DNA from 2 places in the Cupriavidus sp. USMAHM13 genome. Region 1 is predicted to be linked to the other one. Evidence: predicted binding sites of a transcription regulator. Region 1 holds the regulator's gene; the other holds the start of a gene.
The links. The regulator FliA, encoded in region 1, starts transcription of late flagellar genes. The targets are predictions, from matches to a motif close to CTAAAGTTTNNNNNNNNNNNGCCGNTA.
Positions count from the first base shown of each region.

Region 2: the regulator FliA is predicted to act here: its motif matches at 1,984-2,010, upstream of fliD (flagellar filament capping protein FliD).

Region 1 covers NZ_CP017752.1:3,315,627-3,319,143, forward strand. The annotation lists gene flgM (flagellar biosynthesis anti-sigma factor FlgM) at 150-446, shown strand; gene BKK81_RS32640 (flagella synthesis protein FlgN) at 516-974, shown strand; gene BKK81_RS32645 (flagellar protein FlhE) at 1,204-1,665, opposite strand; gene BKK81_RS32650 (RNA polymerase sigma factor FliA) at 1,665-2,381, opposite strand; gene BKK81_RS32655 (MinD/ParA family ATP-binding protein) at 2,502-3,335, opposite strand; gene flhF (flagellar biosynthesis protein FlhF) at 3,340-3,517, opposite strand, start outside.
Region 2 covers NZ_CP017752.1:3,053,233-3,056,749, reverse strand. The annotation lists gene gdhA (NADP-specific glutamate dehydrogenase) at 1-154, shown strand, start outside; gene fliD (flagellar filament capping protein FliD) at 254-1,720, opposite strand; gene BKK81_RS35805 (hypothetical protein) at 2,104-2,475, opposite strand; gene BKK81_RS31590 (haloacid dehalogenase type II) at 2,644-3,372, shown strand; gene BKK81_RS31585 (L-serine ammonia-lyase) at 3,407-3,517, opposite strand, start outside.

The sequences.
Region 1 (3,517 bases):
CGGCAAAGCGACCGGCCGGCGGCCGGGTACGCGGCGCAGCGGCGGGATGGCGTGCGACAATGCGGGCTTGCGATGCCCATGCGGCAAGGCGGCCCTAAAGTTTGCGGCCGGGCGTCCGATATGCATGTGGAACCCAGCAAGGAACAGTCGTGAAGATCAATCAGTCCACTTCGTCCAGGACCGGCGCCCCCGCCGAAGGCACGGCGCGCGCCACCACGGCCCCCGCTCCCGCCCCGGCCACGGCAGCCGAGGTGCAGACCAGCCCCCTGAGCGCCCAGGTCCGCCAGATCGGCGCCAGCCTGAGCCAGGATAGCGACAACGACATCGACACGGCCCGCGTGGAGGAAATCCGCCAGGCCATCGTCGAAGGCCGGATCAAGATCGATCCGAGCAAGATTGCCGACGGTCTGCTCGCCACGCTGCGCGAGCTGAACCAGGGCCAGTAAGCGGTCCGCGGCAGGAACCCAGCAGCGAGCCGAGAGCGAACGGCATAGAGCGCCGCGCGTGGAGAAACCATGAGCCTGCCCCTGATCCAGATCCTGCATCGCGAAACCGAAGCCGTGAAGGCATTCGCCGAGGCCCTGGCCGACGAACGCGAAGTGATGAAGAGCGGCGACGCGCAGGCGCTCGGCGCGGTGCTGGACCGCAAGACGGCGCTGGCCTCCGCGCTGGCCGAGCTGGGCGCCGCGCGCGAAGCGCAGATGGCCGCCGCCGGCTTGCGCGCCGGCCCGAACGGCATGCTGGTCGGCCTGCGCATCGACCCCGCCGTGCATCAGGCCTGGCGCACCCTGCGCCTGGCCGCGCTCGGCGCGCACCAGGCAAGCACGCTGAATTCGGCGGTCATCGCCGCCCATCTCGAACACACGCGCGCGGCCATCCAGGTACTGCGCCAGCGCGGCATCGATGCCGGCCTCTACGGCCGCGACGGCCGCACCCAGAACGCGGCATCCGGCCTGAGCCTGGCGCGCGGCTGAGGCCACTGCGGCGGCTGGGACTGACGCGCGCTCGCAGCGCCCCGCTCCGGCTGGTGACATGGCCGCGCGACGATGGTCGCGCGATTGCCCCTCGCTACCGCGCCGTCCGGCGCCGCCATCCTCTTCCTTGAACTGAACTGAACTGAGCTGAGCTGAGCTGAACCGAGCCGGATCGGCCGAGGACGGCGTCGCGGGTGTCGCCGCAGCGGCGGCGGACCGCTCTCGACGATCAGCGATAGTCGACGATGACCTGGTTGGCGCGCCCCTGCAGCACGGGCGCCAGCGCGCCACGCCCGGGGGCCAGGAAAGCAAAGGTGAAATCCTGTGCGGCGGCATCGCCGCGGAATGCCTCGGTGTGGCCTTGCGCCGCCGGCAACAGCACGCATCGGCTGCCATTGCACAGGTAGACCTGGAGATCATGCGGCGGCACGCCGCTGAAGGTGTACTGCCAGCGCACGGATGTCACCTTGCCGGTCGCCAGCGCCGGCATGGCGCCGGGCCGCAGCGCAGGCGACAGTATGCGCATCCCGCGCACGGACAGCATCGGCCCCTGCACCACGCTCTGCCAGGCATGACCGGGACCTCCCTCGTCCGCCCGGACCGGCGGGACGGCGGTCGCCAGGCCGAGTGCGGCGACGCCCGTCGCAACGCATGCCTGCACGCGCGGCGCGGCGCGGCCGGGCCCTCGCATCAGAGCAGTCCCCGCAGCTGGCCACGCAGGCGCGCGATGGCCTGGCCGCGGATCTGGCAGACGCGCGACTCGGTCACGTCCAGCACGGCGCCGATCTCGCGCAGGTTCAGCTCCTGGTCGTAGCACAGCGACAGCACCAGCTTCTCCCGCTCGGGCAGGCGCTCGATGGCGCGGATCAGCGCTTCGCGCATGCCGCTCTCCATCAGCACCATCAGCGGGTCGCTGTCTTCGTTGACGCCGAGGTGGCGCTCGAGGAAATCCTCTTCGCCGGAGCGCTCGAAGTCCTCGTAATGCAGCAGCTGGCAGCCGTGCACTTCGTTGAGCAGCAGCTGGTACTCCGGCAACGGCATCTCGAGATGCTCGGCCACTTCGGAATCGAGGGGCGTGCGGCCAAGCTTCTGCTCCAGGCTGCGTATGGCCCGCTCGATGCGGCGGGTGAACTGGCGCAGGCTGCGCGACTGCCAGTCGTTGGCGCGCACCTCGTCGAGCATGGCGCCGCGGATGCGCTGGCTGGCATAGGTCTCGAAGCGCGCGCCGTGCGTGTCTTCGTAGCGCTTGGCCGCGTCCAGCAGGCCGATCATGCCGGCCTGGATCAGGTCGTCGAGCTGCACGCTGGCCGGCAGCTTGGCCGCCAGTTGCAAGGCGATGCGGCGCACCAGCGATGCGTGTGCCTTGACCAGATCCGTCTGTTCGAGCTTTCCCTGAACGGTGTACATGGTGGGACTCTCGTGGCTTCTAGAGCGCAGCGCCGGCCGCGCGCGTACCGTGCAGGGACCGGGGCCCGATGGCTTGGGCCCGGTCGATGGCCTGGGGGAACGATACGTGCGGCATCGGCGTCAATGAATGCGTGGGCTGGTCGGAGGCGTCGCCGAGGCGACGCCGGGGAAGGTGGTGGACGCGGCGCGCATGGGCCACGCGCCGATGCTGCTGGCGATGCGGCGCAAGGCCATCGTCGCCGGTGCGGCGGGGTAGGCATCGACCACGCCGCGACCCAGCTGCTCGCTCTGCCTGACCAGCGGATCGAGCGGCAGATAGCCGGCCCACGAGGCCTCGATGCCGAGATACTGGCTGGCGGTGCGGGCCAGGTTGCCGGCCACCGCGCCGGCGATGCCCTCGCCCGCCGCCGCATTGACGACGAGCTGGAAATGGCGGATGGCGTAGCGGTGATGCAGTTGCTTGATGCGCGCGTAGGCCGCGGTGATCGAGGCCGCCTCGGGGCGCATCACCACCAGCAGGTTGTGCGCGGCGCCGGCCAGCGCCGACAGCGTCCCCTGGCCGTCGGCGCGGGCATCGGCCAGCACGGTGCGGAAGGCGCCGAAGGTGCCCGGCAGGCCGCCGCCGGCCGGGCCGGCAGCGCCCGCGGGCAGCACGGCGACACCGCTGGGCCCGGCGGCACCGAGCGCCTGGTCGAGCGTCGCCTGTGCGGCCAGCACCTGGGCCAGCGTGCCGCGCGGCGCGGCTCCGGCCAGGTGCGCGGCGCGCGCGCCCGGGGCATCCTCGTCGACCAGCAGGACGCGCTCGCCCTGCATGGCCAGCGCGCTGGCCAGTCCGAGCGCGACCGTCGTGGCGCCGGCCCCCGGCTCGCTGGCTACCACGGCGATGTGCCGTGTGGCGCGCGGCGCCAGCAGGCGCCGCAGCCCCTCGGCCTGATCGGTTGCCAGAGTGTGCACAGACCTACTCTCCTACGGATTCCAGTTGTTGCTCGGTAGCGGACGTATCCGCACGGACCGGGTCCGCCGCAGCGGCACGGTTTGCGCGCACGGGATAGCCCTCCAGCACGTCCAGCAGCGCCAGCAGGCGCGCCAGGCCTTCGACCAGCGCCTGGCCCGGCGCCGCTTGCGCGGCCTTGCCC
Region 2 (3,517 bases), 260 kb from region 1:
CGACGAGAAGCTGCACGCGATCATGAAGGATATCCACCAGAACTGCATCCACCACGGCCAGAAGGACGGCGGCTACATCAACTACGTCGAGGGCGCCAATATCGCCGGCTTCGTCAAGGTGGCCGACGCCATGCTGGCGCAAGGCGTGATCTGACGCCGGGCGGCGCGCGGCCGGCCCGCGCGCGCCAAGGTAAGAAGGGGCGCCCGCGGGCGCCCCTTCTTCGTTGCCGGCCGCGATCGACGGCCGTCCCGCTCAGTTCTTGTTGTTATTGGTGTTGTTGATGGCGTTGAACTGCTGCGTCAGGTAGCTGCTGGTCTGGTTCATCCGCTGCACCACCAGGTCCAGCTTGGCGAACTGCGCGCGATAGCGCTCCATGTTGGCATTGATGTTGTCCTGCGTCTTGGTGTAGTCCTTCTGCAGGTCCTTCAGCGACTTGTCGAGGCCGTCGGTGGCGAGCTTGAGCGCGCCCTTGTCGCCGTTGAGGTCGTCGATCGCCGTGCTGATCTGCTTGGCATAGCCATCGGCCTTGCCCTCGCCGACGAACAGGCGCGTGACGCCGCTGACATTGTCCTTGAGCGCCTTGCTCAGCTTGGTGTCGTCGATGGCGAGCGAGCCGTCCTTCTGGAACGAGAGGCCGATCTGTGCCAGGTTGCTGATGCCGCCCGCAGCGCTGCCCGCCGAGGCGTTGAGGATGTTGCGCAGCTTGGTCTGGATGCCGCGCAGCACGCCGTCGCCGGTCAGCACCGAACCCGTCTTGGTGGTGCTGTCGACGGCAGTCAGCTTGCCTGCCATGTTGTGCAGGTTGTTGAAGGCGCTGACGAAGGCCTGCACGGCCGACTTGACGTTGTCGAGGTCGCGCGTGACGCTCAGGCTGGTGGTACCCACCTTGTTGAGCGTCAGCGTCACGCCCTGCGCGGCGTCGGCGACGGTGTTGCTGGCGCTGGTGACCGCCATGCCGTTGATGGTCAGGTTGGCGTTGGTGCCGCGCACGGTTTCCCTGACCCCGCTGGGCTGGTTGGCCTGCTCCGGATCGTAGCCGAGCAGGCCCTGCAGTTCGGGCGAGCTGGCGCTGATGCGCATGGTCGTCGCCGCCCCCGTCTTGTCCGAGGTCAGCACGATGCGGTAGGGCGTGTTGCTGCCGTCGTTGGCGATGCTGGCGGTGACGCCGATGCCGGCCTTGTTGATGGCGTCGCGGATGCCCTGCAGCGTGTTGTTGCTGCTGTCGATGGTGACTTTCTTGGTGGCGTCCGCGGTGGCGCTGAAGGCGGGATTGACGTAGGTGCCGTAGGTCGGCGAAGCAGGGTCCTCGTCGTAGCCGCTGACCGAGCCGAAGTCGAACACCAGGGTGCCGGTGCCGATGGCCCGGGTCTGGCTGGCCTGGCCGGCGGCGACCAGCGACTGGGCCTGGGCCAGGCTCTTGACGTTCACGGTGTAGCTGCCCGGCGTCGCATTGGATGCGGTGGCCGCGCCCAGGATCTCCGTCGAGCCGACCGAGGCCTTGGTCACGCTGAAGGTGGCCGTGTCCGCCAGCTTCTTGGCGGACGCCTGGAAGGCGGCCAGCATGCTTTTGACGTTGCCGTAGGCCGATACCTTGGCCTGGTAGGCGGCCTGCTTGTTCTTCAACAGATCGAGCGGCTTGCTTTCCGCCGCGGACAGCTTGGTGAGCAGCGTGTTCAGGTCGAGACCCGACCCGACGCCCAGAGAGGTGATGGATGCCATCGGCGTTACCCTTCGAATTTTGAGTTCTTCACTGTGTAGCCGGCACGCCAGGACCGGACGCCGTGCGGCAATGGCGGCACGCCGGTGACTGGCACCGGCGGCCGGCTTGCGCGTTCATTGGCGGAGCCCGGCCTTCCCCCGTTGCGAGCGCCCGGACCGATCGCGGTGCCGGCTCCAGGCCGGCCGCCGCGCGGGCGCTTCCTTCCCGCCAGGCGGGGGAATGTATGACATGCGGAGAGACTTCATCTGTCTCCATCCTGCATTATCGGACGGGGCCTGGCGATCTTTAGCGGAGAAATGAGGGGGATTCCGGTGCCATGGCGGGCGACCGGGGCGATTCAGAAGGGGGGCGGGGATCGGCGGCGGTCCTGGTGGCGGGAGCCTCAGGGCGCGCGCCGGTCTGCGCGCAGCCGTGCCGCCCGCTGGTTCCATTGCGAGAACAGCGTGTCCAGGCAGGCCACCGTGGTACAGGCATCGCGCCGCGCGAGGAAGGCGTCGATCTCCGCCTGGCGGATCGCGCCGGCCTGCAGCAGGCGCTGCTGCTGGGCGCGGATTCGGCCATTGCCCATGGCCAGCAGCGCGTGCTCGCAGATCAGCCGCGCGGCCGGCGTGCCGGGTGCCGCGCAGTCCGGCTCGGCGGCGCGCGCCGTGCCCGGGCTGGCGAGGGCCGCGAGGGTGGCGAGGGTGGCGAGGGTGGCGAGGGTGGCGAGGGTGGCGAGGCCCGGGGCGGCGCTCAGGCGGGGCAGAAGTGGCATCGGATCGGCATCGAAAGTCCCCGGCGGCGACGCCGCGAAGGTCCGGAGCGAGAGCATACACGTCCGGGCCGCGCCGGCGCGTTTCGCCGCGCACGGGTATGATCCGCGCAAGCCTGCGGGCATCGCGGCCCGCATCGGACCCTCTTCCACCACAACAGGAGAACAAGCATGGCAGGCGATCTCAGCCAGACGGTGCGCGCACTGGTGTTCGATGTGTTCGGCACGGTCGTCGACTGGCGGACCTGCGTGGCCCGCGAGGCCGCGCCCTTCCTCGCGCGGCACGGACTCGCGGTGGAGCCGGAGGCCTTCGCCGACGCCTGGCGGCGCGAATATGTGCCGGCGATGGCCGAGGTGCGCAGCGGCCGGCGCGGTTTCGTGCGGCTCGATGTGCTGCACCGGGAGAACCTGGTGCGTGCGCTGGCCGGCCTCGGCGCCGACGTGGCGCGCATCCCGGGCGCGGAGCTCGATGCGCTCAACCTGGCCTGGCACCGCCTCGACCCGTGGCCGGACAGCCGCGAGGGCCTGCAACGGCTCAAGCAGCGCTTCATCATCGCGCCGCTGTCGAACGGCAACATCCGCCTGATGGTGGACATCGCCAAACGCGCCGGCCTGCCCTGGGACGCCATCCTCGGCGCCGAGGTGGTGCGCGACTACAAGCCTTCGCCGGCGGTCTACCTGCAGACCGCGGAGATCCTGGGACTGGCGCCGGCCGAACTGTGCCTGGTCGCCGCGCACAACGGCGATCTCGCCGCGGCACGCGCCTGCGGCCTGTCCACGGCCTTCGTGGCGCGTCCGCGCGAGCATGGCCCGGCCCAGTCCACCGACCTGGCCGCCGAGCAGGACTGGGATGTGGTCGCGGCGGACTTCGGCGAGCTGGCGCAGCGCTTCGGTTGCTGAGCGCGCCGCGCCGGGAGCGCGCGGGCGCCCGCCGTCAGCACTCGACCACGTTGACGGCCAGGCCGCCGAGCGAGGTTTCCTTGTAGATGGCCTTCATGTCCTCGCCGGTCTGCTTCATGGTACGGATCACGGTGTCGAGCGAGAC